DNA from 2 places in the Stenotrophomonas sp. FBCC-B152 genome. Region 2 is predicted to be linked to the other one. Evidence: predicted binding sites of a transcription regulator. Region 2 holds the regulator's gene; the other holds the start of a gene.

Region 1 (14,991 bases), 2.0 Mb from region 2:
CTTCTCCAGCGACAGGCCGATCTCTTCGGAGATCACGGTGCCGCCGGTCAGGGTGGCCATGTCTTCCAGCATCGCCTTGCGACGGTCGCCGAAGCCCGGGGCCTTGACGGCCACGACCTTGACGATGCCACGGATGGTGTTGACCACCAGGGTGGCCAGCGCTTCGCCTTCGACTTCTTCGGCAACGATCAGCAGCGGCTTGCCGGCCTTGGCGACGCCTTCCAGCACCGGCAGCAGGTCACGGACGTTGGAGATCTTCTTGTCGTGCAGCAGGATGTACGGGTCGTCCAGGTCGGCGGTCTGCGCCTGCTGGTTGTTGATGAAGTACGGGGACAGGTAGCCGCGGTCGAACTGCATGCCCTTGACCACGTCCAGCTCGTTTTCCAGGCCCGAGCCTTCCTCAACGGTGATCACGCCTTCCTTGCCGACTTCACGCATCGCTTCGGCGATGATGTTGCCGATCGACTCGTCCGAGTTGGCCGAGATCGTACCGACCTGGGCAATGGCCTTGTCATCAGCGGTGGGCTTGGAGATGTTCTTCAGCTCGGCGACGGCGGCCACCACGGCCTTGTCGATACCGCGCTTGAGGTCCATCGGGTTCATGCCGGCAGCCACGGCCTTGGCGCCTTCGCGGATCAGGGCCTGGGCGAGCACGGTGGCGGTGGTGGTGCCGTCGCCGGCGTCGTCGTTGGTACGCGACGCGACTTCCTTCACCATCTGCGCGCCCATGTTCTCGAACTTGTCAGCCAGTTCGATTTCCTTGGCGACGGACACGCCGTCCTTGGTGATGGTCGGTGCGCCGAAGCTCTTTTCGAGCACGACGTTGCGGCCCTTCGGGCCCAGGGTGGCCTTGACGGCATTGGCGAGAACGTTGACGCCGCGCACCATGCGGGCGCGGGCGTCTTCACCGAAACGAATTTCCTTGGCAGCCATTGCGATTACCTTTTATGTGGCGCCGGGCGTTGCCCGGCTGCATTGATTGGGGACACGTAAGACCAGGCAAAGCCCGGCGGCGCAAACTCAGCCGATGACGGCGAGGATGTCGTCTTCGCGCAGGACCTTGTATTCCACGCCTTCGCTCTTGTAGGTGCTGCCGGCGTACTGGCCGTAGATCACCTTGTCGCCGACCTTCAGCGACGGCGCGCGCACGCTGCCGTTGTCCAGCGGCTTGCCCGGGCCCACGGCCACGACTTCACCCTTGGTCGACTTTTCCTTGGCCGAGTCCGGGATCACGATGCCGCCGGCGGAAACTTCGTCGGCTTCGATCGGCTTGACCACGACGCGGTCGTGAAGCGGCTTGATGTTCATGCGTGCCTCTTAAGTTGTTGATTGGTTTGAAAAAGTCTGGCGATGTTAGCACTCGCCCCAGGCGACTGCCAGCACCGCTCGCGAAAAAACCCGCCAGTGCGGGACAGGGCAGAGATGGTGCTGCCCCGGGCCCTTTCAAGGGGGCACCGCTGAATTTCCCCATGCCGCCATTTTCTTGACGCACGTCCCAATGCGGAGTGCCGAAGACGACAAATCGATAGATGTGTCATATGGATTAGCTAGATTCGGCCGGCAAAACCCAATCACAAGGAGCCGTAGATGAGGTTGCTCACACCGCTGTCCCTGGGGTGCCTGTTGGCGCTGGCCGCTGGTTCCGCCCAGGCGGACGTATTCATCAATGAACTGCACTACGACGACAGCACCCCGGCCGGGGATGTCGGCGAAGCCATCGAGGTCGTCGCCACCGGCGGCGAGGACCTCAGTACCTACCGGCTGTACCTGTACAACGGCAGCACCCCGTCGGCCGCCACGGTCTATGCCAACAATGCCGTGCCGGCCGGTACCGCCGCCGGCTGCGGCAAGGCCAGCATCGCCACCGTCACCTACCCCACCAATGGCCTGCAGAACGGCTCCAACGACGGCATCGCGCTGGTCGATGCCAGCGGCAAGGTGGTCCAGTTCATCAGTTACGAAGGCACCATCACCGCGTCCGGCGGCCCGGCCGCCGGGCTGACCAGCCAGAACATCCCGGTCAGCGAGAGCAACAGCACCGCCCCGGGCACCTCCCTGCAGCTCACCGGCAGCGGCAGCCAGTACACCCACTTCACCTGGGCCGGATCGGCCGCGCAGACCTTCGGTGCCTGCAACACCGGCCAGACCTTCAGCGGCGGTGGCAGCACCGGCCCCAACACGCCCCCGTCGGTGAGCACCACCACCCCGGAACAGGGCGCGACCAGCTTCCCGGCCGCCGCCGACCTGGCCGTGACCTTCAGTGAAAGCGTCACCGTCAGCGCCGGCGCCTTCACCCTCAGCTGCGGCCAGTCCGGCGCGGTACCGCTGACCCACGCCAGCAGCGGCACCCGCTTCACGCTGTCCACCAACACCGCGCTGGTGGCCGGCGAAGCCTGCCGCTTCGACATCCGCGCCGCCCGCATCAAGGACGCGCAGGGCGCACGCCCGGCCGCCGATACCCGCATCGCCTTCACCGTGGCCAGCGGCGGTACCGACCCCGGCCCCGATCCGGACCCGGGCAGCTACTACTCCAAGGTCAACACCTCCAGCCCCAGCCAGCTGCGCTGCTCGCTGCACGCCACCATCAAGGGCCACACCTCCTACCCGTACAGCGGCTCGGGCACCAGCACCTGGACCATCCTGGAAATCGCCGACGAGGATCCGAACAACAGCGGCCGGATCCTGGACGCGTACCGCAACCGCAGCTACGCCAAGGTCAGCGACCGGGCCGGCACCGGCAGCGGGCTGACCTACAACCGCGAGCACACCTGGCCCAATTCGCTGGGCTTTGCCAGCACCACCGGCGACAAGGGCCTGCCGTACGCGCCCTACACCGATACCCACATGCTGTACCTGACCGATGCGCAGTGGAACGCGGACCGCGGCAACAAGCCGTTTGCCAAGTGCGACAGCAACTGCGGCGAGCGCGCCACCGAGGCCAACAATGGCACCGGCGGCGGCAGTGGCGGCTACCCGGGCAATTCCAACTGGGTGCGCACCCCCGACGGCAATGGCGGCACCTTCGAGGTCTGGGGCCACCGCAAGGGCGACATGGCGCGTGCGGTGATGTACATGGCGATCCGTTATGAGGGCGGCAAGGATGCGGCCACCGGCCAGTCCGAACCGGACCTGGAGCTGACCGACGACCGCAGCAAAATCGTGAAGACCTCGGCGTCACCGGCTTACATGGGCCTGCTCTCGACCCTGATCGACTGGCACCTGTCCGACCCGCCGGATGCGGCCGAACGCGCCCGCAATGAAGTGATCTACAGCTTCCAGGGCAACCGCAATCCGTTCATCGACCACCCGGAATGGGGCACGCCCGCCCTGTTCACGTCGGCCAAGCCGGCGACCTGCGACCTGGCGAACTGATCACTACCCGGCCGGTTCCTTTTTGGGACCGGCCGGCATCGTCAGGCCGCGATCTCTATACTCGGCGGTCATGTCGACCCCCGATCCCGTATTCATTCTTCTGACCACCTGCCCTGATGCGGCTACCGCCGCGCGGATCGCGCACGCACTGGTGGAAGAACGCCTGGCCGCCTGCGTCACCCGGCTGGACGGGGCGCATTCGACCTACCGCTGGCACGGTGAGGTCACCGAGGACCACGAGGTCCAACTGCTGATCAAGACCACCGGCAACCGCCTGGATGCGGCCATCGCGCGCGTGCAGGTACTGCACCCGTATGAACTCCCCGAGTGCATCGCGGTCGAAACCCGCGCCGGCCTGCCGGCGTACCTGGATTGGATTCGGGCCCAGACCCGAGAGGAAACTGATTGATGACGCTGTTTCGTCGTGTTGCCGCGCTGTGCGCGCTGTTCGTGGTGTCCCTGCCGGCGCTGGCCGTCAGCGAGAAAGACCTGCTGCCGGTGGACGAAGCCTTCGGGCTGAGCGCGCAGGCGCGCGACCGCGACCGCATCGAGGTGAGCTGGAAGATCGCACCGGGCTACTACCTCTACCGCCACCGCACCACGGTCAAGAGCGACGCCGGCTTCAGTGCCGAGGCGCTGCAGATGCCGGCCGGCAAGAAGCACCACGACGACTTCTTCGGCGAGGTGGAAACCTACCGCGAGCGGCTGACCGCGGTACTGCCGGGCAAGGCCGCCGACGGTACCGATACGGTGACGCTGGAAGTGCGCTACCAGGGCTGCGCCGATGCCGGCGTGTGCTACCCGCCGCAGAAGCGCAGCGTGCAGGTCAAGCTGCCGGGTGGCAGCGCCCGCGCCGACAGCGCCGTGACCCCGGCCTTGGGCGGCGCCGCGTCGCCGTTCAACACCCCGCTGGCCGGTGGCAGCGCCGCCGGTGGCCTGCGCCTGCCCGGTGCGGCCAGCACCCAGTCGCTGCCGCTGCCGTCCGAGCGCGCCTTCGGCTTCGAAGCCATCGTCGGCGATGGCAACACCGTGCTGCTGCGCTTCAGCCCGGCGCCGGGCTACTACCTCTACCGCGACCGCACCTCGCTGAAGCTGGAAGGTGCCCCGGGCATCCGCGCGGACAAGCCGCTGTGGCCGGCCGCCAAGTCGCACCGCGACGAACACTTCGGCGATGTGTCGGTGTACTTCGACCAGGTCGACGTGAAGCTGCCGCTGCGCCGCAGCGTGGCCGATGCCGCCGATGCCACGCTGGTGATCACCTTCCAGGGCTGCCAGACCGATGGCATCTGCTACCCGCCGATGACCCGGCGGGTGAAGCTGGCGCTGCCGGCCGGCAAGGTCAACGCCAGCGCGGATGAAGAAGCACGCCGCAGCGAAGTGATCGCGCCGCTGGTGTCGCGCGAGAAGCGCGCGCAGGCGCGCGAGGCTACCGGCATGGCGACCCAGCCGATGCTGATCCGCCCGAACGAACCGGCCCTGGAGCTGCCCGCCGACGGCACGCCGGACGCCAGCGCCGACAACGACCAGCGCACGCGTCCTCCGGGTGCCAGCGGCAGTGCCGCGCCGGTCACCCTGGTCACCGCATTGCTGCTGGCACTGGTCGGCGGCCTGATCCTCAACCTGATGCCGTGCGTGCTGCCGATCCTGTCGCTGAAGGTGCTGGGCGTGGCGCAGAGCGGTGAAAGCCGCCAGCGCGCGCGCAGCCATGCGCTTTGGTACACCGCCGGCGTGCTGGTGGCGTTCGCCGCGATCGGCGCGCTGGTGCTGGCGCTACGCGCCGCCGGGCAGGCCGCAGGCTGGGGCTTCCAGCTGCAGCACCCGTGGTTCATCGCCGCGTTGGTGTACCTGATGTTCACCGTGGGCCTGAGCCTGTCCGGGGTGTTCACCCTGGGCGGCAGCCTGGGCGGCGTGGGCCAGTCGCTGGCCTCGCGCAGCGGGCCGATGGGCGATTTCTTCACCGGCGTGCTCGCCTGCGTGGTGGCCAGCCCGTGCGTGGCACCGTTCATGGGGGCGCCGCTGGCCTATGCCTTCACCGCACCGGCGGTGCCGGCGATGCTGGTGTTCCTGATGCTGGGCCTGGGCCTGGCGCTGCCGTTCCTGCTGATCGGCTTCGTGCCCTCGCTGGCCAAGCGCCTGCCGCGCCCGGGTGCGTGGATGGAAACCCTGAAGCAGGTGCTGGCCTTCCCGATGTATGCCACCGCGCTGTGGCTGCTGTGGGTGCTGGGCAAGCAGCGTGGCGTGGATGCGATGGCGCTGGTGCTGGCCGGGCTGGTGGTGCTGGGCCTTGCGCTGTGGTGGTTCGAACGCAGCCGCTGGCGCAGCCAGCGCGTCGGCGCCGCCTTGGCGCTGGTGCTCCTGCTGGGCGCGCTGGTGCCGGTGTGGGGCGTGACCCGCATCGCTGCACCGGCCAAGGCCGCGCTGGCGGCCGCCGACAACGTGGTGGCCTATTCGCCGCAGATGCTCGACCGGCTGCGCCAGGACAACCGCGTGGTGTTCGTCAACATGACCGCCGATTGGTGCGTGACCTGCAAGGCCAACGAACGCGCGGTGCTGGGCACCCATGGTTTCGAGGAAACCCTGCGCCGTACCAACGCGGTGTACATGCGCGGTGATTACACCAACGTGGACCCGGAGATCACCGCGTTCCTGGAAGAGCACAAGGCCGTGGGCGTGCCGCTGTACGTGGTGTACGGCCCCGGCGCACCACCGACCGTGCTGCCCACCGTGCTGACCCAGGCACTGGTGGAAGAAGCGCTGCTGCGCACCGCGCGATGAGCACCCCGCCGCCCCGCACATCGTTGATGGTGGTGGCGGCGCTGGCGGCGGCGCTGGGATTGGGTACCGGCGTGTACTACGTCGGGCGTGCGCCACAGGAACCCAGGTTTGCCGCCGTGGATCGGCCGGCCGCCGTGCCGGCCCGGCCCGGCGATCCGATGCCGGCCATCACCCTGCCGGACGTGGAGGGCACGCCGGTGGACTTCGACCGCTTCGGTGGCCGCCCCCTGTTGATCAACGTGTGGGCGAGCTGGTGTGGCCCGTGCGTGGAAGAGATGCCGATGCTGGCCGCATTCGCCGCCGCACAGCCGGCCGATGGCGTGCAGGTGGTGGGGTTGGCCATCGATACGCCGGACGGCGTACGCGATTTTCTTGACCGCGTGCCGGTGAAGTACCCGATCGTGATCGAGCAGCCTGCACCGGATGACGCCAGCGTGCGCCTGGGCAATGCGCAGGGGTTGCTGCCCTACACAGTGCTGGTGGGCGCCGACGGGAAGATCGTCAGGCAGAAGCTGGGGCCGTTCGCCGAGGGAGAAGTTGAACGGTGGGTGGGCAGTACCGACCAACGGTCGGTACCTACCGCCGGGGCGCCTGCGCGGTAGGTGCCTACCGTTGGTAGGCACGGATGCCCGGTCAGGCGAAGAATCGCCGCAGGTACGTCGCCGTCTTACCGTCTTTCGAACGGCTCACCTGCTCCGGCGTGCCCGTGGCCACGATCTGCCCGCCCTGCTCGCCCGCCCCGGGCCCCACATCGATCACCCAGTCGGCATCGGCCACCACGCGCAGGTCGTGCTCGACCACCACCACGGTGTTGCCCGCATCCACCAGCCCATGCAGCTGCGCCATCAGCTTGTCCACGTCGGCCGGGTGCAGGCCGGTGGTGGGCTCGTCGAGCACGTACAGGCTGTTGCCGTGCTGGCTGCGCTGCAGCTCGGTGGCCAGTTTGATGCGCTGCGCCTCGCCACCAGACAGTTCCGTGGCCGGCTGGCCCAGCCGCAGGTAGCCCAGCCCGATGTCGCGCAGCAGCTGCAGCGGGCGCTGCACCACCGCTTCGTCGGCAAAGAATGCCAGCGCCTCTTCCACCGTCATCGCCAATACCTGCGCGATGCTGCGGCCGTTCCATTCCACTTCCAGTGTCTTGGCGTTGTAGCGCTGGCCATGGCAGGTCGGGCATGGCGCGTACACGCTGGGCATGAACAACAGCTCCACGTGCACGAAGCCTTCGCCTTCGCAGGTTTCGCAGCGGCCCTGCGCCACGTTGAAGGAGAAACGGCTGGCGCTGTAGCGCCGTGCCTTGGCCATGCGGGTGCCGGCGAACAGCTTGCGCACGTGGTCGAACAGGCCGGTATAGGTGGCCAGGTTGGAACGTGGCGTGCGCCCGATCGGCTTCTGGTCCACGTTCACCAGGCGCTTGATTGCCGTGTGACCGGCATGCAGGCGGCCACGGGTGCGCTCGATCCGGTTGGGCTGTGGCAGCTCATCGTCCGCCTCGGGTGCAACCGGCTCATGGCCCAGGTACTCACCCACCAGCTCCACCAGCGCCTGGCTGACCAGGCTGGACTTGCCCGAGCCGGAGACACCGGTAACCGCGCAGAACGTGCCCAGTGGGAAGCGCGCATCCAGCCCATGCAGGTTGTTGCGGTGGATGCCGCGCAGCTCCAGCCAGCCGGCAGGCGTGCGTGGGCTGCGGGTGGCGCGGTCGTGATTGCCGAACAGGTAGGGTGCAGTGGCCGAGGCGGCGACGCCGCGCAGCCCCTCGGGCTCACCGCTGTACAGCACCTGCCCACCGTGCTGGCCGGCACCGGGACCGACATCCACCAGCCAGTCGGCGCGGCGCAGCATCTCCAGATCGTGCTCCACCACGAACAGCGTGTTGCCGCCCGCCTTGAGCTGGTCCAAGGCGTCGTACAGGGCCTCGCCATCGGCCGGATGCAGACCGGCAGTGGGCTCATCCAGCACGTACACCACGCCGAACAGGCTGGAGCGGATCTGGGTGGCCAGGCGCAGCCGCTGCAGCTCACCCGGCGACAGCGTCGGGGTGGCGCGGTCCATCGACAGGTAGCCCAACCCCAGCGCTTCGAGGGTGCCGATGCGTTCCACCAGATCGTGGGCGATGCGCTGGGCGGCGATGCGCTTCTCCTCTGACAGGTCCGGGGTGCGGCGCACGTCACTGCTGCCACCGTGCAGCAGCCCGCCCTTCGCCACGCGCTGCTGTTCGGCCTTGCGGCCGGCGGCGCGGCTGCGCGTTGCACCTTTCGCAGGTGCATCGAAGCGGCCCTCCGCCGCCGGCCGCAGCGCCTCGGCCATGGCCGCCAGCGACAGCCGGGACAGCGCGCCGATGTCCATGCCGGCGAAGGTCACCGACAACGCGGCGCGCTTGAGCCGCTTGCCGTCGCAGACCGGACAGACCGTACCCACCATGTAGCGCGCCACGCGCTTCTTCATCATGGCGCTCTGGGTGGTGGCGAAGGTATGCAGCACATAACGGCGCGCCCCGCTGAAGGTGCCCATGTAGCTGGGCTCTTCCTTGCGGCGCAGCGCGGCACGGGTCTCGGCCGGGGTGAAGCCGGCATACACTGGCGCCACCGGCTGTTCCTCGGTGAACAGGATCCAGTCGCGCTGCTTCTTCGGCAGGTCGCGCCAGGGAATGTCCACGTCGTAGCCCAGCGTCACCAGGATGTCGCGCTGGTTCTGGCCGTGCCACGCCGGCGGCCACGCGGCGATGGCGCGCTCGCGGATGCTCAGCGAGGGGTCGGGCACCATCGACTGTTCGGTCACTTCATACACGTGGCCCAGGCCATGGCAGTTCGGGCAGGCGCCCTGCGGTGTGTTCGGCGAGAAGTCTTCGGCGTACAGCATCGGCTGTTTGGCTGGATACGTACCTGCGCGCGAATACAGCATGCGCAGCAGGCTGGACAGCGTGGTCACGCTGCCCACGCTGGATCGCACGCTCGCGGTGCCGCGCTGCTGCTGCAGCGCCACCGCCGGCGGCAGGCCTTCGATGGCATCCACGTCGGGCACGCCCACCTGGTCGATCAGGCGGCGCGCGTACGGCGACAACGACTCCAGGTAACGGCGCTGCGCTTCGGCGTACAGCGTACCGAACGCCAGCGAGGACTTGCCGGAACCGGAGATGCCGGAGAACACCACCAGCGCGTCGCGCGGGATGTCCACGTCGACGTTCTTCAGGTTGTGTTCGCGCGCGCCGCGAACGCGGACAAATGCGTTACCCGTGTGGGCGGGGGACGGTGCTTTTCGACGTGTGCTCATGGGGAGAAGCATACCGTCGGTGGCGCTGCCCGTTGGGCGGCCCACGTAGACACCGCAATCACGAACCTATCACGCGACAACCGGACGAGTCCCGCGCACAGCAGCAGGCCGCGCCAGCACGAACGCCGCCACCGCTTGGGACAACAGCGCCGCCTGCCGCTGCATCGCCTGCGCGGACGCCGAGGCCTCTTCCACCATCGCCGCGTTCTGCTGCGTGCTGCCATCCATCTGCAGCAGTGTCCTGCCTACCTGCTCGATCCCCATGTTCTGCTGCTGCGAGGCCGCCGAGATGCTCGCGGTGATCGCGGTGACCTGCTCCACGCTGCCGACGATACGGCGCATGGTGGCGCCCGCCTCACCTACCTGGCGGGTACCGGCGTTGACCGTCTCCACCGAGGTCTCGATCAGCTGCTTGATCTGGCGCGCTGCATCGGCGCTGCGCTGGGCCAGCAGGCGTACTTCGCCCGCTACCACCGCGAAGCTCCGGCCCTGCTCGCCGGCCCGTGCGGCTTCCACCGCAGCGTTGAGGGCAAGGATGTTGGTCTGGAAGGCGATGCCGTCGATCACCCCGGTGATGTCGCCGATGTGCCGCGAGGAGCCTGCGATGTCGTGCATCGTGGACACCACCTGTGCCACCGCGTTGCCGCCCTGCGCGGCAATGGCGGCGGCATCCATCGCCAGCAGGTTGGCCTGCTGCGCCGACTCCGCGTTCTCGCGCACGGTGGCAGTGAGTTCCTCCATGGAGGACGCGGTTTCTTCAAGATGCGCCGCCTGGCGTTCCGTGCGTTCGGCAAGGTCACGGTTACCGGCCACGATCTCGCCAGCTGCGCCGTTGATCGCCGACGTGGCGTGCTGGATGCGCGCCACGATGTCGGCCAGCTGCGCCACGCTGGCGTTGGCATCGTCGCGCATCTGCGCGAACACGCCCTGGTACTCGCCCTGCATGCGCACGCCCAGGTCGCCATGCGCCAGCCCGGACAGCAGCGCCTGCAGCCCGGCCAGGTTGCCCTGGAAGGTATCCAGCAGGCGGTTGATGCTGACCGCCAGGGTCAGCACGAAGCCCTGCTTGTCGTTCACCGCGATGCGCGCCTGCAGCTGGCCCTGCGCGGCGGCGTCCACCAGCGCGGCCACTTCGGTTTCGACCGTGGTTTCCAGCGCGCGGCTGCGCCATTCCACCGCAGCTCCCAGCAGCTGGCCGTGGTCAAGGATGGGGTTGATGACCAGCTGGTAGCGGATTCCGCCCTGCTCGATTTCGTGCGTGCTGGCATCGCCGCGCTGCAGCTGCCCGGCGACGACCGCAAACACCGGATGCAGCCCTTGCGCCGGTTGGCCCTGCCACTGCCCGGGCGCGCAGCCCAGCGCACTGCACAGCGCATGGTTGAGGAAGCCGATGCGGCCATCCGGCTCCAGCACCATCAAGCCGGTCTGGGCACTGTCCAGTGCCTGGCGCGCACGGGTGTTATCGCGCGCGGCGGCCCGCTCTGCCTCGATCCGGCCGCGCAGTCGTTCCTGCATATGTCGCAGGCGTTGCGCCAGCTGGCCGAATTCATCGTGCGGGTTATGCACGACCAGCACCGTATCCAGCCGGTCCTCGGCGATGTCCTCGGCGAAGCGCAACGTGTTGGCGATCGGCCGCTGCACCGCCTGCAGGGTCAGCAGCAGCGTGGCGATGAGCAACGCGGCCACCAGCAGCAGCGTGACCGCGAACACCACCGTCATCGCCCTTGCCTGTGCCTGCAGCCGCCCACGCGCGGCCTCCAGCGCCGTTGCCTGCGCACGCTGCACCTGCTCAAGCGACGGCGCGATCTGTGCAGCGGTATCGGCCAGCGACTGCGCTTCCACATCCAGCCCCACCCGCGCGGCAGTGTAGCCAAGCAGTGCGCCCTGGTAGCTGTCCATCGCGGCGCGAAGCGTGTCCTGTGCGGCCACCGGCACGCCCGGCGCCGCCAGCGCCAGTTCGAACGGCAGCTTGGCTTCGCTGGCGCGGTCGGCATGGGTCGAGTCGCCGGTGAGCAGCAGCAGCGCTTCCTGCCGGCGGATGGCCTGCCACTGGGCCTCCAGTGCGGGCCGTTGCAGGGCGGCCAGCTCGGCCTCCATCGCAGTGGCGACGGCCTCCAGCTGCGCGCGCAACCCGGCCTCGCCCCGTCCCATTTCATCCACACGTGCGTTCAGCGCGTTGATGCCCTCGGCAAACTCGCCGATGCGGGAGGCGAGCGCCTTCAGTGAAGCCGCATTGCCGTTGGCGGCCGCGGCGCGCTGCAGTGCCTCCAGCGACACCTGCAGGCGCTGGCGCGCCTGCTGCAGTGCCTCGCGGTCGGCGTCGTCGAAGCTCGCCGCGTAGCGGGTCTGCAGGCGACGGGCATCGGCCACCTGGGTGCCCAGCAGCGCCATCAGGCTGGTCGCCTGCTGATGGGTGGCGAAGGTGTCGGCGGCGCGTTCGCTGTTGTACCTTGTCCAGGCGTAGACGGCGGCCACCAGCAGCAGGCCCGCTGCGCAGGCCGCCAGGCTGATTTTCAACTTGCGCGCCACGCTGAGCCGGCGCAGGGGTTCAGCCCGGCGGGCAAGGGACGACAGCACACGGCGGGGGATGGCCGACATGACGCACTCCAGGCAGAAGGACGCATCGGTATCGGCCGCATTCGCCTGGACTTTAGGGCGGGATCCATCTGCATCCCGCCCTGTCCGCGCAGTGCCTACGTTGTAGCGGGCGTTGAAGACCGCACGATGACGGTCGGCTACATCACGATGGGGCTGGCCGGGGCCTGCGGCGCCGGAATGTCGCGCTCATCCAGCAGCAGGCGCAGGTCCAGCTCGATGGAGGTGCACAGCTGCGAGATCGGAATGTCGTTGGCCCCGCCCTCGAACGGATTGGCGCTGCTTTCGCCGACCTGGTCCAGCGCGGCATACATCCACGACACCAGCACGCTCAGCGGAATCGCCAGCCACACCATGTGCCCGGCCATCGCCCCGCCCACCGTATCGTTCATGGGGGCCAGCAGGTCGATCATGCCCAGCGGCAGCAGCAGGCACAGGATGCGCACGAAGATCACGTTGATCACCGCGTACTGGCGCGGATAGGGGTAGTTCTTCAGCCGTTCGCTGCGCGCCTGCTGGTCGTGCAGGTCGCGCAGCACGCGCTGCAGCTCGGCGAAGCTGGCCTGCGGTATATCGCCGGCATCCAGCAGCTGGCGCAGCGATGCGCCCTGCAGCGACAGTACTTCGGTGGCCTTGCCGCCAGCGCCCAGGATGCGCGAGCGCTCTTCGGGGGTGACGTACTTGATCAGCTCGGCATCCAGCGTGCGCACCTTTTCCGGCACGTCATAGCGCTTGCGGTACTCAACGTTGGGCGCCAGCTGCACGGTCTCCCAGGGCTTGGTTTCGCGCATCTGGTAGCGCAGCGCGGTCAGCCACGCCAGGTGCCGGTACACCAGCCGCCGGGTGTGTTCGGGATGGGCCACGTAGTCACGGCTCATCGTGCCCCACAGGCGGCTCGCCGCCGTAATGGAGGCCCATACCTGCTGCGCTTCCCACAACCGGTTGTAGGTCTGGGTGTTCTTGAAGCCGGCAATCAGCGCCACGCTGGTGCCCAGCATGAAGATCACGTTCCAAGGCACCGCCAGCCAGTGCAGCCCGCCAAGCTGGTACAGCGCCACCAGCGCCACATCCAGCAGGATCAACAGGTACAGCGGGCGGCGGGTCCACAGCAGGAATTCGGTGAAGGTGTAGGAGCGGCCAGCGTGCATGAGGGTGTTCTCCAGCAGGGGGAAACGCCGCTCAGGGCGCGGCGGTAGGCACCACGCTCACCACGTGGGTGATGCCGTTGCGGAACATCTTTGCGTAGGGGCAGACACGTTCGGTGTTGCGCACCAGCTCGGCGGCCACGCCCGCCTCCAACCCGGGCAGGTATGCTTCCACCTCGGCCGACAGCAGGTACAGGCCGTCGATGGGATCGCGCGAGAAGGTCACCGCCACCTCGATGCAGGCATCCACCAGCACCAGCCCGGCACGGCTGGCCAGCAGGTTCATCGCGCCGTGGAAGCAGGCCGCATAGCCTGCGGCCAACAGCTGCTCGGGGTTGCTGCCGCCCCCTGGTCCGCCCAGCGAGGGAGGCAGGCGCAGCTCGAGCGCCAACGCGCCATCGTCGGAGACGACCACGCCCGAAGCGCGTCCGTGACCCGTCTCCCCGCCGCTCACCCGCACGCGGCCGGTGTAGAGCGGGCGCACCTCGTCGCCACGGTACTTGTCGAGAACGGCGGGCGACGGCGGCTTCAGGTCGGACATGACGTTTCCACGAGGTGCGGGCGGACGGGCAATCAGTTGCTGCGGACCAACCCGGATGACTGCAGCCAGCCATCGAAGCCCTGCCGGCCCAACCACGCCTGTCCCACCGGCACCAGCGTGTCGTCCTGCAGCTGCGCGCCGAAGTACGGTGCCTGTGCATCGCCCACCACCCGGCGCGGGTCCTGGGTGCGGTCCAGGAAGCGCTGCGCCAGCTCGTCCATCGGTGCGCGCTCGGGGCCGGCGATTTCCACCACGCCGTTGGCCGGCGGCTGCAGTGCCACGGCCGCTACGGCCTCGGCCACATCCTCGGCCGAGATCGGCTGCACCAGCGCGGTGGGCAGGCGCAGCGCGTCGCCGGCGGACTGGATGATGCCCGGCAGGAATTCGAAGAACTGGGTGGAATGGATGATCGTGTAGGCGATGCCCGCCTCACGGATCAGCGTCTCCTGCGCGATCTTGCCGCGGAAGTAGCCACTGGCCGCCAGCTTGTCGGTGCCCACGACCGAGAGGGCAACATGATGGCGTACGCCAGCGTTCGCTTCAGCGGCCAGGATGTTGCGCCCGGCGGTCTGGAAGAAGGCCAGCACCGCGGCATCTTCGAACGACGGCGAGTTGGCCAGGTCGATGACCACGTCGGTACCGGCCATGGCCGCGTCCAGGCCGTCGCCGCTGATGATGTCGATGCCGGTGGACGGCGCGGCAACGACGATGTCGTGGCCGGCCGCGCGCAGGCGGTCGACGACCTTGCTGCCGATGCGGCCGGTGCCGCCGATGACCAGGATCTTCATGTTGTTGCTCCAGGAGGGGAAGGAGGACCCCGGGGGGCCGGGGCATGTGACGATGCTAGGCAGGCCGCTGCGGCGGCAGTAGGTCCGCGCGCGGACGCGCACTGTTGCCTGTCAGGCACCAATGGCGTTCATTGCCACGCGCCGGCGTCGATGTCGCGCGCCGGCGCACTGGCCTGCTGCACGCTTTCCCAATGGGTCACCACGTCCAGATCGAGCGCACGCACCTCGCTGGTGATGAAGTCGATGAACGCGCGGATGCGCTTGGGCAGCTGGCGGCGGCTGAGGTAGCACAGGTAGTGCCCGCGGTCGTCGGCGGCGTACTGGTCCAGGCAGCTGACGGCCAGACCGGCATCCAGCGCGGCGCGCACCTGGTAGTTCGGCAGCTGGGCCAGGCCCTGCCCCTGCAGGACCGCCTGCAGCGCTAGGTCTGCGTCGTTGAACACCAGCGCCGACGCAGGTGCCAGGCTCAGCGGTCGTCCTTCCACGCGGAACTCCCACGGCTGCA
Region 2 (14,991 bases):
AGTTCCTTGAGGTCGTCGAACATCTTGCGGCGCGCCGGGCGCGACTTCTCATCGGAGATCTGCTGGGCCAGCACGCCATCGGCGGCGGCCACGGCTGTACGCATTTCGGCATTGGCGGCGAAGTAGACCTCCAGGTCGGCGGCGACCTTCTTGTACAGCGCCTTCTCCTGGTCACCGGCCGGCAGCGCGGCGTAGGCCTGCAGCTCGTCGCGCACGGCCTTGGCCGTGGTGTCCATGCGCTTGTTGTAGTCGGCCACCTTGTCGGCCTGGTCCAGCATGGTCAGCTGGGCCAGTTCGAAGGTGCGGAATTCACCGAGCTGCGCGCGCACTTCGCCCAGGTGCTGGACGGAGGGAATGTCATTGCTCGCCATTTCGGCGAGTTCGGCATTCACGCTGTTCAGGCGCACCAGGGCAAACACGCCCAGCGCGATCGTCATCAGGGTGGTGAGGGCAAACCCGACCGCGAGCTTGCGGCTGATGGGCAGATCATGGAACCACTTCATGCGGGAAACTCCGGGCAGGGCGGGGGCGCACAGCCGTGGGGTGCTGGGCGAAAGGTCGAAGCAGCAAGGCGGTGGGGCGTCAGGCGGGCAATGAACGTCTCATCGCTATTGCGGATAACGGCGGCGCATGGCGGTTTCTTGAGTGCGCGATGTCACATTTTTTCGCGGCCCACGCAGCGGCGCGGATTCCGGCCGATGGTTGCGAAAGCAAGCAATACCAATGGTTTCGCCATGCGGTGGCGAATGGGTCACCGATACGCGACCGTATCGGCCCCGACCGACATCACGGTTTGCAACCAGGCGTTCATGGCGCCGGAACGAAGAGCATCCACGCAGGGCGTGGATCTACGCATTCGGTTACATCGGTCGCGCAGGGCGCAAAGGCGTCGCGCCCGTTTTTGACGTTGATTACGTGATCGTCCTGCGCACGTAACAGTTCGTAGGTCCACGCCCTGCGTGGACACCGCGCGCAGCGCGGCCCAAGCGTCCGAAGCCGACGCGCGAACGGTTGCCACAACGGGTCCAACGTTTAGAGCGAACCGAAGCCGCCCATCATGCGTGCAGAACAAAAAACGCCCCCGTCATCAAGCGGGGGCGTTTCGAGCGGGCAGGGCCCGTGGCGCTTACGCCGCCTGCGGCACCCGCAGCGAACGCACCAGGCCGCCGATATCCACGATCAACGCAACGCGGCCGTCGCCCAGGATGGTCGCACCGGACACACCGCTGATACGCCGGTAGTTGTTCTCGATGTTCTTGACCACCACCTGCTGCTGGCCGACCAGTTCGTCCACTTCCAGCGCGATCTTCTGGCCATCGCCTTCCACCACCACCACCAGCGAATCATCGTGGGTGCGGCGGCCGAAGCCGTAGTACTCGCTCAGCGACAGGATCGGCAGGTATTCACCGCGCACGCGCAGCACACGGCCTTCGCCGGCCATCGAACGCACGTCTTCCGGCTGCGGCTGCAGTGCTTCCAGCACATATGCCAGCGGCAGGATCACGGTTTCGCCCGCCACCGCCACGGTCATGCCGTCGAGGATGGCCAGGGTCAGCGGCAGGCGGATCAGCACGCGGGTGCCATTGCCGGCCCTGCTTTCCAGCTGCACTTCGCCACCCAGCGCCTGGATGTTGCGGCGGACCACGTCCATGCCCACGCCACGACCGGACAGATCCGTGACGGCATCGGCGGTGGAGAACCCGGGCTGGAAGATCAGGTCCCAGACCTGCGCATCGGTGGGGTTGTCGGGCACGGCCAAGCCGCGTTCGAGGGCCTTGGCCAGGATCTTGTCGCGGTTCAGGCCGCGGCCGTCGTCGCTGACTTCGATCACGATATGGCCGCCCTGGTGCGATGCGGCCAGGGTAATCGTGCCGGTTTCGTCCTTGCCGGCGTCGCGGCGGACGTCGGGCATTTCCAGGCCGTGGTCGATCGAGTTGCGGACCAGGTGGACCAGCGGATCGGCGATCTTTTCGATCAGGCCCTTGTCCAGCTCGGTGCCTTCGCCAATGGTGCGCAGGCGCACGTGCTTGCCCAGGCGCGAGGAGAGGTCGCGGACCAGTCGCGGGAAGCGGCGGAACACCGCGTCCACCGGCAGCATGCGCACGCCGATCACCGCTTCCTGCAGGTCGCGGGTGTTGCGTTCCAGCAGGTCCAGGCCAGCAAACAGCTGTTCGGCATGCACCGGGTCCAGCGCGTGCGAGACCTGCTTGAGCATGGCCTGGGTGATGACCAGTTCGCCGACCAGGTTGATCAGCGCGTCGACCTTTTCCACGGCGACGCGGATGGAGGTTTCTGCTTCGCTGGTGGCCGCAGGTGCGGCTGCTGCCGCAGGTGCTGCCGGTGCGGCGGCCACGGCTGCGGCAGGCGCGGCGGCTGCCGGGGCGCTGGTGGCCAGGCTCGGCGGTGCGGCCGGACGGATGTCCAGTTCGCAGTCGTCCACGACCCAGGCGAAGGTGTCTTCGATCTTGCTGCGCGGCACCTTGCCGACCAGGCCCAGGTCCCACGCCAGGTGGGCTTCGAGCGGGTCGAGCTGGTCGAAGCCGGGCAAACGGTCCAGTCGCGCGGCCACCTGCAGCGAACCCAGGTGTTCCAGTTCGCGGATGATGCGCAGCGGATCGTTGCCGCTCATGAACAGCGACGGCGCCGGTACGAAACCGATCTGCCACGCTTCGGGGGTGTCATCGACCTTGGCGGCAACCGGCGCGGCGGCGCTCGGCGCCTGGCCGGACAGCACCGCTTCCAGGCGTGCCTTGACCGCGGCCACGGCCTGCGGATCGGCCGGCTGGCCGTGTTCCGCTTCGCGCAGCAGGGCGCGCAGCACGTCCACCGAGGACAGCATGGCATCCACGGCCGCCGCTTCCAGCGCGCGCTTGCCGGCGCGCAGTTCGTCCAGCAGCGTTTCGAGTACGTGGGTCAGCGCGGCGATGGCGTCGAAGCCGAAGGTGCCGGCGCCGCCCTTGATGGAGTGCGCAGCGCGGAACACCGAGTTGATGATTTCCGGATCCTGCTGGCCCGATTCAAGTGCCAGCAGGCCCGCTTCCATCGCGTCCAGGCCCTCGCGGCTTTCCTCGAAGAAGGTGGCGTGGAAGCGTTGCAGGTCCATGCTCATGGGCGTTCGGGTCCGGTTACCAAAGGGGGAGGGGAAGGCGGGTGGGGATCAGCCCAGGACTTTCTGGACGGTCGCGACCAGCTGTTCCGGGTTGAACGGCTTGACCAGCCAGCCGGTGGCACCGGCCGCCTTGCCTTCGGACTTCTTGTCGGCAGCCGATTCGGTGGTGAGCATCAGCATCGGGGTGAACTTGTAGTCCGGCAGCTGGCGCAGCTCGCGGATCAGCGAGATGCCGTCCATGTTCGGCATGTTCACGTCGGTCACCACCGCGTTGAAGCGCTGGCCCTTGGCCCGACCCAGTGCGACGGCGCCGTCTTCGGCTTCCTCGACGGAAAAGCCGGCCGAGGTGAGGGCGAAGGAAACCATCTGGCGCATTGACGCCGAATCGTCCACCACCAAGATACGTGCGCTCATGCCGCGTTCTCCACAGATTTCAGGTTGTCATGGGTTGCGTCCAGGCCCAGGGCCTGGGTGACACCGAGCAGGCGCGCGGCATCGCGGAAGGTGGCCGTGCAGCCGTCGAACGCGGTCGGGTGGCCGGCCTGGCGGCGGGCCTCGACGAACGCGCACAGGACCTGCACCGACGCGGTATGGATACGGCCCACCTGGCTGGCATCCAGCGTCAGGTCGCCGCCCTGGTCCACCAAGGGGGCCAGGCGTGTTTTGAGCTCGGTGCTGGTCTCGATTCCGAGATCATCACCCAGGGCCACAGTGCTCATCGTTGCTCCGGACAAACGGTTCCGAGGTCTATAACGGCGTATTTCTGGAAACCTTTAGGGCGGGGGTTGTTCCGAAGCCGCCGGGCATCCCGCGGACACGCATGGCGTGTCCCTACGCCGCCGTAGCGACACGCCATGCGTGTCCCACGTAGCCACGGACACATCCAATCAATTCAACAACTGCGTGGCATCCAGCAGGATCATCGGCTGGGCGGTTACCCGCGCCACGCCACGGAACAGATCGTTGGAGATCTGGCAGATGCGCGCGGTGTCGGGCGGTTCGATCTGCGAATCGGTGAGGTTGGCCACGTCTTCCACGGCCGATACGCGCAGGCCCATGGTTTCGCCGTCCTCTTCCAGCACCACGATGCGGGTGTTGGCGTCGTCGCGGGCGGGGCCGGTGCCCAGGTGGATGCCCAGGTCCATCACCGGCACCACCTGGCCGCGCAGGTTCATGATGCCCAGCATGGCCGACGGAGTGCCGCGCAGCGGCAGCAGCGGTACCGGCAGCACCACCTCCTGCACCTTCAACAGCTCCAGCGCGTAGGCCTGTGGGCCGCAGCGAAGGCGCAGCCAGCGCGAGGTGCGCTCGCTGGCGCGGCGGTCACCACGGGGGCTGGAGGCGGGGTTGCGGGCCTGTGCCTGCAGTTCCTGCCAGCTGCTCGGGCGACCAGAGGAGGCGGGAGCGGGAGCGGGAGGCGCCGGGCGCGGTGCGGCCACGGGTGCCGGCGGCGGTGCAGCACGTGCGACCGGTGCGGGGACGGCGGCCGGGACCGCCGCGCGCACAGGAGCGGCCACGGCCACCGGCAGGGTGTCGTGGAGCGCTTCGGCCGGCAGGTCGTCCCAGCTGGGGCGCGAGGCGTCCGGCGTCGCGGCGACCTCGACCGGGCCCAGGGCCGGGTCGTTGAGCAGTTCGTCCAGCAACGCAAGGTTGGCCGGTGCGCCGGGTGAGGTGGGCGTTTCGAACGCCGGCGCAGCCGCGACGGGGCCCAGCGCTGGGTCGTTGAGCAGCTCGTCCAGCAGCGCCAGCGCGGCAGGCGCGCCCGGCGAGGTGGGCGTATCGAACACCGCAGCCGCAGGAGCAGCCTCCACCACGGGCCCCAGCGCCGGATCGTTCATCAACTCGTCCAGCAGCGCCATGGCGGCCGGTGCGCCCGGTGAGGTCGGGGTGTCGAAGGCGGGTGCGTCGTTGTCAGCGGTGAATTCCGCGCGGATCGCTTCGGCCACGTCGCTGGCGTCTTCGGTGTCGGCGATCGCCACGGCAGTCACGGGCACGGCATCGCCGAGCAGTTCCTCGAGATAGTCGTCGAGTACGCCGGTGCTGTTCATGCCGCGCGCTCCATCTGCAGCGCGTCGTCGGCCAGGATCCATTCCAGCGCACGCCGGTACGCGGCCAGGCCACGGCCGGGGTAGTCATCGGAGGTCGCCGGCACGGTCAGGCTGGCGGCGTTGCAGATGCGGGTATCCACCGGGATCGCGTCTTCCCAGACGCGGTGGCCGTGGCGGTCCTGCATCTGCTTGAGCGTTTCGTTGCCGGCGCGGGTGCGGCGGTCGAACAGGGTGGGCAGGATCGACATCGGCAGCGGACGGCGGCGCGAACGCTCGACCATCTCGCCGGTACGCACCATGCCATCCAGGCCGTGCAGGGCCAGCGGCTCGGCCTGGGTCGGAATGATCAGGCGGTCGGCCGCAGCCAATGCGTTGATCATCAGCAGGCCCAGGGTGGGCGCGCAGTCGAGCAGGATGTAGTCGTGCTGGCCCTGGTGGCGCGCCATCGCGTGCTGCAGGGCCAGGCCGAGGCCGGGCTGGTTGGCGCTGCGCCGTTCCAGCGTGGCCAGCGCGGCCTGCGCGCAGATGAAGTCCAGCCCGGGCACCTGGCTGTGGTGGGCCAGGCTGCCCAGTTCGGCCGGCGGGGTGCCGAACAGCTCCAGCACGCCGGCCGGCGGCGGATCCAGCGGCACGCCGAAGGCGCGGGTCAGCGAGGAATGCGGATCGAGGTCGATCAGCAGCACGCGGTGGCCCAGGGCGGCCAGGCCGCGGCCGAGCGCGAGGGTGGTGGTGGTCTTGCCCACGCCGCCCTTCTGGTTGGCGATTGCCCAGATACGCATCGGCTTACTCCTTCATTGCGGGGGGAACGGCGGCGCCAACGCGGCTGCCGGCCGGCACCGGTGGCAGCTGCACCGGCGCGAGGGGGGAAACGGGGGAGGGCGTGGCCGGTGCCGGCGCGGTGCCGGTTTCGGCGGTGAGCTGCGGGCCCAGCGGGTCCACGCCCTGCGCGGTGTCGGCCAGGATGATGACCATCACCCGGCGGTTGCGGTTGCGGCCCTGCACGCTGGTGTTGTCTTCGCGCGGGCGGAACTGGCCGTAGCCGACCATCGCCAGCCGCGCCGGCTGCACGCCCTGGTCGGCGAACAGGTGCACCACGCTGGCCGCACGCGCGGCCGACAGTTCCCAGTTGGACGGGAACAGCGCGGTGGCGATCGGCACGTCATCGGTGTGGCCTTCCACGCGCACGCCGTTGGGCGCGTCGTGCAGCACTTGCGCCAGCGAGGACAGGGTGTCGCGTGCGTGCACGTCGAGCGTGGCCGAGCCGGTGGTGAACAGGATGTCGCTGTTGATCTCCACTTCGATCCACAGCTCGGTGCGGCGCACGGTGATCATGCCGCGGTCGATCAGCGGTGCCAGCGTAGCGGTCAGGCGGTCGGCGATGCTGTTGAGCTGGCGCTCGGCGGCCTGCAGCTGTTGCTGGTTGTGCACCGATACCGGCATGCGCATCTGCGAGGCCATCGCCGGCAGCAGGGTGGGGTCGTTGCTGGGCGACGGTGCGGAAGGGCCGACGCGGTTGCCGGCCTTGATCACCGACGGGCTGTCCCAACCGCCGCCCTGCACCTGCTGGTTGCCGACCTGCACCGGGTTGATGGTGCGCGGCGCGCCGCCGAATGCAGTGGTCAGCGCGTCGGCCATGACCCGGTACTTGCCTTCGTTGAGCGAGGAGATGGCGTACATGACCACGAAGAAGGCAAGCAGCAGCGTCATGAGGTCGGCGTAGGGAATCGCCCAGGCCTCATGGTTGGCATGCTCTTCGTGGGCTTTGCGGCGGGCCATGTCAGTGCAGGAACCCCGACAGGTTGGTCTCGATGTTGCGCGGGTTCTCGCCCTGGGCAATCGAGATCAGGCCTTCGATGATCATTTCGCGGTCGCGGCTGTTGTGGTGGATCACGCTCTTGAGCTTGGCCGACACCGGCAGGAACAGCAGGTTGGCCGAGGCGATGCCGTAGATGGTGGCGGTGAACGCGGCGGCGATGCCGTGGCCGAGCTTGCTGGGGTCGGCCAGGTTCTTCATCACCGCGATCAGGCCCAGCACGGCGCCGATGATGCCCAGCGTAGGCGCGTAGATGCCCATGCCTTCGAACACCTTGGACGCGGCCAGGTCCTGGCTTTCTTGGCTGCCCAGTTCGATTTCCATCATGTGCCGGATGGTTTCCGGCTCCACGCCGTCCACCAGCAGCTGCAGGCCCTTGCGCAGGAACGGGTCGTCCTGGGCATCGACCTGGGCTTCCAGGCCGAGCAGGCCCTGGCGGCGGGCGATGTTGCTCCATTCCACGATCTGGCGGATCAGCTCGGCGCGGTCGCTGGCCGGCGGGCGCACGACCCAGCGCACGATCTTGAAGGCGTGCTTGAACACGGCCGGCGAGGTGTGCAGCAGGATGGCGGCGAGGGTACCGACGATGACGATCACGAAGGCGGCAGGGGACCACAGCGAGGCCAGCCCGGCACCCTTGAGGATGCTGCCGCCGACCAGCGAGGCCAGGGCGAGGAAAAGTCCAATGAGGCTGAGTCTGTCCATTTGTCCGATATCGGCTTGCGTGGGGGGTACTTGAGTTGCGGGGCTATCGGGGGTTCAGCCACGCAGGGCGTGGCTCTACGCGGGGGGGGCCTTGGCGATTCGGTGCCCTGGTTCAATCGTGGGGGGTGCGCAGGCCGTCCACGTCGAGGATGAGGGACATGCGGCCGTCGCCGATCAGGGTGGCGCCGGCGTAGCCGCGCAGGCCGCGCAGGGCCTTGGGCAGCGGCTTGATCACCACTTCCTCGCGGCCACGCACCTGGTCCACCACCAGCCCGAAGCGTGCTTCACCGGCCTGCAGCACCACGATGGTGAGCAGCGGGGAGGGCGCCGGATCCACGTCCAGCCAGTGGCGCAGGTCCACCAGCGGCAGGGTGTGGGTCTTGCGGTCGAGCACGGCGCGGCCGTCGAACCAGCCCAGCGAGGTGTTGGGTGCGTGCAGCACTTCCATCACACGCGCCAGCGGCAGCGCGTAGACATCCTCGCCGGCCTGCACCAGCAGGGTCGGCAGGATCGCCAGGGTGAGCGGCACGCGGATCATGAAGCGGCTGCCACGGCCAAGTTCGGACTGGATCTGGATCTGGCCGCTGAGTTCGCGGATGCGCGACTGCACCACGTCCATGCCCACGCCACGGCCGGAGATATCCGTGACTTCCTGCTTGGTCGAGAAACCGGGCAGGAACACCAGGTGCAGGCATTCCTCGCTGGTCAGGCGGGCGGCGGCTTCGGGATCGATCAGGCCCTTTTCGCGTGCCTTGGCACGCAGGCGTTCGGGATCGATGCCGGCGCCGTCATCCTGCACTTCAATGCTGACGTAGTCGCCTTCCTGCTGTGCGGACAGGCGCACGTTGCCGCTGCGGCTCTTGCCCTGGGCTTCGCGCAGCTCCGGCATTTCAATGCCGTGGTCGATCGCGTTGCGCACCAGGTGCACCAGCGGGTCGGCCAGGGCCTCGACCAGGTTGCGGTCCAGTTCGGTTTCCGCGCCGATCAGTTCCAGCTCCACTTCCTTCTTCAGGTTGCGGGCCACGTCGCGGGCGACCTTGGGGAAGCGCGAGAACACCTTGCCGACCGGCTGCATGCGGGTGCGCATCACCGCCGACTGCAGGCGTGCGGTGGCGATGTCCAGGGTGGACACGGCGCGGTCCAGTTCTTCGTCGTGCAGGCGCGCGCGCAGGGTCTTGAGCCGGTTGCGCGACAGCACCAGTTCGCCGATCAGGTTGACGATGGCATCCAGGCGCTTGGTATCCACGCGCACGGTGTGCTCGGCTTCGGCCACCGGCTTGTTGGCGGCCGGCTTGGCCGGTGCCGGAGCGGCGACCGGGCGCGGTGCGATGGCCGGGGCGGGTGCGGGGGCAGCCACTGGCTGCGCGCCGGGGGCGGCGCCGCCATGCAGCTGGTCGAGCAGCGCTTCGAATTCATCTTCGCCGATCAGGCCGTCGTCTTTCTTTTTCGTCACGGCGGTCGGTGCCGCGCCGCCGTGCAGCGTATCCAGCAGGGCCTCGAACTCATCGTCGGTGATCAGCTCGCCGCTGGAGGCGGCGGCCGCCGCGACCGGGGCCGGCGTGGCCGGTCCGTTGACGTCGAACTGCGCGATCAGCTCCGGCGGGGCATAGCCCGGCTCGGTGCCGGCGGCCACCGAATCGAGCATGGACTGCAGGTAATCCAGCGATTGCTGGCCGGCGTCGAAGTGGTGGGCCTGCAGCACGGCCTGGCCCGAACGGGCCATGCCCAGGGTTTCTTCGGCGGCGTGGCACAGCTCGACCATGGCCTGGATGCCCAGGAAGCCGGCACCGCCCTTGAGCGTGTGGAACCCGCGGAACACCGCGTTGAGCTGGTCGCTGTCCTGGGGCGACTGCTCCAGCGACACCAGCTGTTCGCCGAGGCGATCCAGGATCTCCTGGGCCTCGAGGATGAAGTCTGCAGCAATGTCGTCTGGAACAGCACTCATGGTTTCAAAGCCCCAAATCGGAAAGCAGGTCGTCGGCGTCCACCTGCGACACCTGATGGCGGTCCAGGCCGCTCACGGCCGGACCGGCCAGGCCGTTGTCGCGCTTGTGGGTGCTGTCGTCCGGCGGCGGCAGGCCGAGCGCGCCGAAGCCTTCGTGCACGCGGCGCACGATGCCCACCACGCGGCGGATGATCTGCCCGGTGAGATCCTGGTAGCTCTGGGTGAGCGCGATCTCGGTGAGGTTGTGGCGGATGCGGTCCAGCTGCTGGTCCTGGTCCGGGCTCAGCCCGTTGGCGCGCAGCTGCTCGGTGAGCGCGCGGCATTCCTCGGCCAGGTCCAGGGTGCGGTGGGTGGCCTGTTCGGTCATCGCCACCACGTGGTCCAGGCGCGCGCAGGCATCGTCCAGCTCGCCGGCTTCGCTGGGCAGGGTGGGCAGTTCGCCCAGCGCCTGGCCCAGCTCGCGGGCGAGCCGGTTCAGCCCGGCCATCATCGGCTGGGTGCGCAGCGCGGCCAGGGCGTCGATTTCCCGGCGCCAACCGGCTTCGTCACCGCTTTCCAGCGCGGCCAGGGCATCCTGCAGGCGCTGCACCAGCGCCGATTTGTCGCGAAGGGTTTCCATCAGGCGCTGGCCGCCAGGCGCTCGAAGATCTTGCCGAGCTTCTCTTCCAGGGTCGCAGCCGTGAACGGCTTGATGATGTAGCCGTTCACGCCGGACTGGGCGGCTTCGATGATCTGCTCACGCTTGGCTTCTGCGGTGACCATCAGCACAGGCAGGGTCTTGAGCTTGGCGTCGGCGCGGATCGCCTTGAGCAGGTCGATACCGGTCATGACCGGCATGTTCCAGTCGGTGACCACGAAATCGAACGGCTGGCTCTGCAGCAGGGCCAGCGCGGCATGCCCGTCCTCGGCTTCGGCCGTATTGGTGAAGCCCAGATCGCCCAGCAGGTTCTTGACGATACGACGCATGGTCGAGAAGTCGTCGACGATCAGGATACGCATGTTCTTGTTCAAAGCACTTTCCTCGGTATCAAGTGTTCTCGAGGCCGGCGTCGGCCGCCTCGAAGATCTTCAGTCGGCCACGCAGGCGCAGCACTGCCTGGCCATGGATCTGGCAGACGCGCGACTCGCTGACGCCGAGCACCGCGCCGATCTCTTTCAGGTTCAGTTCCTGCTCGTAGTACAGCGACAGCACCAGCTGTTCGCGTTCGGGCAGCAGGCCGATCGCATTGCCCAGTTCGCGGCCGAACTCACCGCGCTCCAGCACCTGCTGCGGGGTCGGGCCGCCCTGGGCGACGGTATCCAGCTCGCCCTGGTCTTCGATCCGCGATTCCAGGCTCAGCACCTGGCCACGCGCGGCGTCTTCCATCAGGCGCAGGTAATCGGGCAGCGGCATGTCCATCGCGGCGGCCACTTCGGTGGCGCTGGCGGCACGGCCGGTGCTCTGCTCCAGCCGGCGGATGGTAGAGGCGGCGTCACGGGCACGGCGGTGCACCGAACGCGGCACCCAGTCGCCCCGGCGGATCTCGTCGATCATCGAGCCGCGGATGCGGATCGAAGCATAGGTTTCGAACGAGGCGCCCTGGTCGGCGTCGTAGCTGCGCGAGGCCTCGATCAGGCCCATCATGCCGGCCTGGATCAGGTCGTCGACTTCAACGCTGGCCGGCAGGCGTGCGGCCAGGTGGTGGGCGATGCGCCGGACCAGGTCCGAGTGCTGGGCAATGCACTCGTTGGCTGCGGCGCGCTGCACCTCTTTGTATTGTGCGGCGCCTTTCATGCGGTCACCCCGCGTTGCTTGAGGATGCGTTCCAGGAAGAATTCAACGCCGCCGCGCGGCTCGGTCGGGGCCTGCCAGCGCGCGGTGCGGCGGGCGATCTCGGCGATCGCCTGCGCCGACGGGCTGGACGGGTAGGCCTTCACCACCGGCTGCTGGCGCTGCACCGACAGGCGCAGCCAGTCGTCCTGCGGCACGCAGCCCAGGTAGTTCAGCGAGACATCGGCCAGGAACTTGTCGCAGACCCGGCTCAGCTTTTCATACAGCACGCGGCCTTCGTTGGGGTCGCGCACCATGTTGGCCACCACCTGGATGCGGTCCACGCCACGTTCGCGCGAGAGCACCTTGATCAGGGCATAGGCGTCGGTGATCGAGGCCGGCTCGTCGCAGACCACCACCACGGTGTCCTGGGCGGCCTGGCAGAAGGTGAGCACGCCGTCGGTGATGCCGGCGGCGGTGTCGACCACCATGAAGTCCAGGTCGCGTTCCAGTTCGGAGAACACGTTGACCAGGCCCACGTGTTCGGCCGGCTGCAGTTCGGCCATGTGGCGGCGGCCGGACGCGGCCGGCACCACCAGCACGCCGCCGGGGCCTTCCAGGATCACTTCATCCAGCGTGCAGCGCCCGGCGACCAGGTCGGCCAGGGTCAGCTTGGGCTGCAGGCCCAGGATCACATCGATGTTGGCCAGGCCCAGGTCGGCATCCAGCAGCAGCGTGCGCTTGCCCATGTCGGCCAGCGCCACGGCCAGGTTGGCCGACACGTTGGTCTTGCCCACGCCGCCCTTGCCGCCGGTGACGGCGATGGTGCGGACCGGGCCCAGCGGCTGGCTGCGGGTGGCCGACAACGGGAAGGTCCTGGTCAGGTTTTCATACTCACGCGACGGCATGGTTCAACTCCGGGTTGCAGGGCATATCGGCCGCGCGGCGCAAATCTTCAAGGCGAAGTACAAGATTGGCAGCACTGGCCCGGTGCAGGTCTTCGGGAACGTCCTGGCCATCGGTGACCCAGGTGATCGGCAGGCGGTGGTCGACGGCCACCGACAGGGCGGTGCCGAAGCGGCCGGTCTCGTCCAGCTTGCTCAGCACCACGCCCTGCGGGTTGGCGCCGCTGAAGCGGCGGACCACCTCGTCCATGTCGCCGAAGCTGGTGTTGGCCGGCAGCACCAGCAGGGTGCGGATCTGCGGCGCGGCGCGCAGCCACTGCAGCTGGGCGGCCAGGGCGCGGTCACGCGGGCCCAGGCCGGCGGTGTCGATCAGCACCAGCTTGTAGTCCTTCAGGCGCTCCAGCAGCTGGGCCAGGTCGCTGCCGCTGTTGGCTTCATGCACGGCGATGCCAAGCTGGCGGCCGAAGCCGTACAGCTGCTCGCGGGCGCCGATGCGGGCGGTATCGGTGGTGACCAGGGCCACGTCGCGGGCGGCGTGGGCTTCGGCGAAGCGCGACGCGAGCTTGGCGATGGTGGTGGTCTTGCCGGCACCGGTGGGGCCGACCAGGGCGATCACGCCGCCGGCCTCGAGCGGGTCGACCGGGGCGATCGGCAGCTTCTTGGACAGCAGGCCCAGCATCAGGCCGCGGCCGCGGTGGGCTTCGGTGTCCAGCGGGATCTGCAGGGCCACGTCGCGGCAGATGCCGGCGTCGAAGCCGTATTCGTCCATCAGGTCCAGCGCGGCGGCACGCACCGCCGAACCGCGCAGGCGCTCGTCGGTGAAGCGGTTCATTTCGCGCTCGATGACGGTGCGCATGCCGGCCACTTCATGGCGCAGCTGGCGCAGTTCCTCGTCGTCGCGGACCAAGGTCACCGGGGCGGCGACGGCAGCCACCGGGGCGGTGATGACCTCGGCGGGCACCGTCGGTTCGTTGGCGGCCTGCAGCGACGGCTCGACCGGGGCAGCAACCGTCATCGCAGCGACCGGCGCGGCGAAGTCCTCCACAGCCACCGGAGCGGGTGCGGCAAACACCGCCGAATCGTCGATCTGGATGGCCGGGCTGGCGGCGGCCGGGACCACCGGCACGGTTTCCCACAGCGGGGCGGCCGGGGTTTCGAGCGGAGCGCGCTGCATCTGCTGCGCCGGCATCTGCGGCAGCTGCGGCGGCACGCTGGTGCGGCCGGCCGGGGCGTGCATCTCAAACAGCGGTGCTTCGTCCAGCGGCGGGTCGATGATGAAGCGGGCGCGGTTGGCCGGGGCCGGCGCAGCGGCGCGGACCGGTGCTTCCACTGCCACCGGCGCGGCTTCGGCGACCGGCGCAGTCACGGCGCGTTCGGCGGCGGCAGCCTGTTCGACATTGAACGGGGCGAAGATCTGTTCCGGCAGCGGGTTGGCCGGCTGCACGTTGGCACGGGCCAGGGTGGCGGCAAAGCCGCTGCTGCCCGGCGGCGGCACGATTTCGTTGGCGCTGTCCAGGGTGCGGCCGGTGGCGCCCACGGCGGCGCGGGCCAGGGCGGCCACGGCCGAGGTGGTGGCCGCCACCGGTTCCGGCGCGGTGGCCGGTGCCTTGCGGCGGGTCACGGCGGCGATCACCGCATCGGCGGCATTGCGCGGGCGCGGGGCCGGCGGCGGCGGGGCCACGTCCTTGCGCGCCGCTTCCAGTGCACGCTGCACCGCGCCTTCGTCATAGTTCGCCGCGGCCACGATTTCCACGCCTTCCTCGATCCGGCGATTGGACAGGATCACGGCATCCGGACCGTGTTCCTTGCGCACCAGGTTCATGGCAGAGCGCATATCGGGAGCGACGAAGCGTTTGATTTTCATGCTGTGGTACCGGGACTGGGGCGGCTGGGGGGTGGAAGGGAAGCGCTGGTTGTCGGTGGTCTGCACGGTCCGGGGTTCCCTTCTTGTCCTGCTGCGGTGATTGCGAAATGGGGGTGTCTGTTTTCTGACGCGTTGCTGTCGGAGTTCCGGCTCAGCTGATCGTGCCGACCAGCTTCAACCGCTTGTCCTCGGGTACCTCGCTGTAGGCCAGCACGGACAGCGACGGAACGCTGTGGCGTACCAGCCGGGCCAGCGCGGCACGTACCGGACCGGGTACCAACACCACCGCAGGCTCGTTCTTCGCTTCCTGCTTGCTGACACATTCGGCCAGGCTCTGGTGCAGTCGCTCAGCGAGTCCGGGTTCCAGCGCGGCGCCGTTCCCTTGGGTGGACTCCTGCAAGACGCGTTCCAGTTGCGGGTTGAGGGTGAACACCGGCAGCTCGGCGGACATGCCGGCGATCTCCTGGACGATGAAACGGCCCAGCGCGTTGCGCACGGCGGCGGTGAGCACGCCGGGGTCCTGGCTCATCGGCGCGTTCTCGACCAGCGATTCGGCGATCTTGCGCAGCTGGCGCACCGGGATCCGTTCGATCAACAGGTTCTGCAGCACCCGCACCACCACCGACAGCGGCAGCGCCTTGGGGGTGAGGTCTTCAACCAGCTTGGGCGCGCTCTTGGCCAGGTTGGCCAGCAACTGCTGAACTTCCTCGTGGCCCAGCAGTTCCGGGGCGTGTTCGCGGATCAGGTGCGAGAGGTGGGTGGCGACCACGGTGGCCGGGTCGACCACGGTGTAGCCCATCGATTCGGCGTGCGCCCGCTGGTGTGGCTGGATCCAGGTGGCATCCAGCCCGA

The links. The regulator FliA, encoded in region 2, starts transcription of late flagellar genes. The targets are predictions, from matches to a motif close to TAAAGTTTNNCNNNCNNNGGCCGATAA.
Region 1: the regulator FliA is predicted to act here: its motif matches at 12,044-12,070, upstream of NMB40_RS15930 (methyl-accepting chemotaxis protein).

Annotation. Positions count from the first base shown of each region.
Region 1 covers NZ_CP101442.1:3,462,102-3,477,092, forward strand. The annotation lists gene groL (chaperonin GroEL) at 1-933, opposite strand, end outside; gene NMB40_RS15900 (co-chaperone GroES) at 1,021-1,308, opposite strand; gene NMB40_RS15905 (endonuclease) at 1,588-3,372, shown strand; gene cutA (divalent-cation tolerance protein CutA) at 3,443-3,781, shown strand; gene NMB40_RS15915 (protein-disulfide reductase DsbD family protein) at 3,781-6,147, shown strand; gene NMB40_RS15920 (TlpA family protein disulfide reductase) at 6,144-6,749, shown strand; gene NMB40_RS15925 (excinuclease ABC subunit UvrA) at 6,781-9,417, opposite strand; gene NMB40_RS15930 (methyl-accepting chemotaxis protein) at 9,487-12,015, opposite strand; gene NMB40_RS15935 (bestrophin family protein) at 12,153-13,160, opposite strand; gene NMB40_RS15940 (Ohr family peroxiredoxin) at 13,192-13,698, opposite strand; gene NMB40_RS15945 (SDR family oxidoreductase) at 13,731-14,486, opposite strand; gene NMB40_RS15950 (LysR family transcriptional regulator) at 14,615-14,991, opposite strand, start outside.
Region 2 covers NZ_CP101442.1:1,489,483-1,504,473, forward strand. The annotation lists gene NMB40_RS07120 (methyl-accepting chemotaxis protein) at 1-503, opposite strand, end outside; gene NMB40_RS07125 (chemotaxis protein CheA) at 1,127-3,109, opposite strand; gene NMB40_RS07130 (response regulator) at 3,158-3,523, opposite strand; gene NMB40_RS07135 (STAS domain-containing protein) at 3,520-3,828, opposite strand; gene NMB40_RS07140 (chemotaxis protein CheW) at 3,997-5,157, opposite strand; gene NMB40_RS07145 (ParA family protein) at 5,154-5,936, opposite strand; gene motD (flagellar motor protein MotD) at 5,941-6,933, opposite strand; gene NMB40_RS07155 (flagellar motor protein) at 6,935-7,675, opposite strand; gene NMB40_RS07160 (chemotaxis protein CheA) at 7,788-9,620, opposite strand; gene NMB40_RS07165 (protein phosphatase CheZ) at 9,625-10,239, opposite strand; gene cheY (chemotaxis response regulator CheY) at 10,239-10,631, opposite strand; gene NMB40_RS07175 (RNA polymerase sigma factor FliA) at 10,648-11,394, opposite strand; gene NMB40_RS07180 (MinD/ParA family ATP-binding protein) at 11,391-12,278, opposite strand; gene NMB40_RS07185 (AAA family ATPase) at 12,265-14,139, opposite strand; gene flhA (flagellar biosynthesis protein FlhA) at 14,291-14,991, opposite strand, start outside.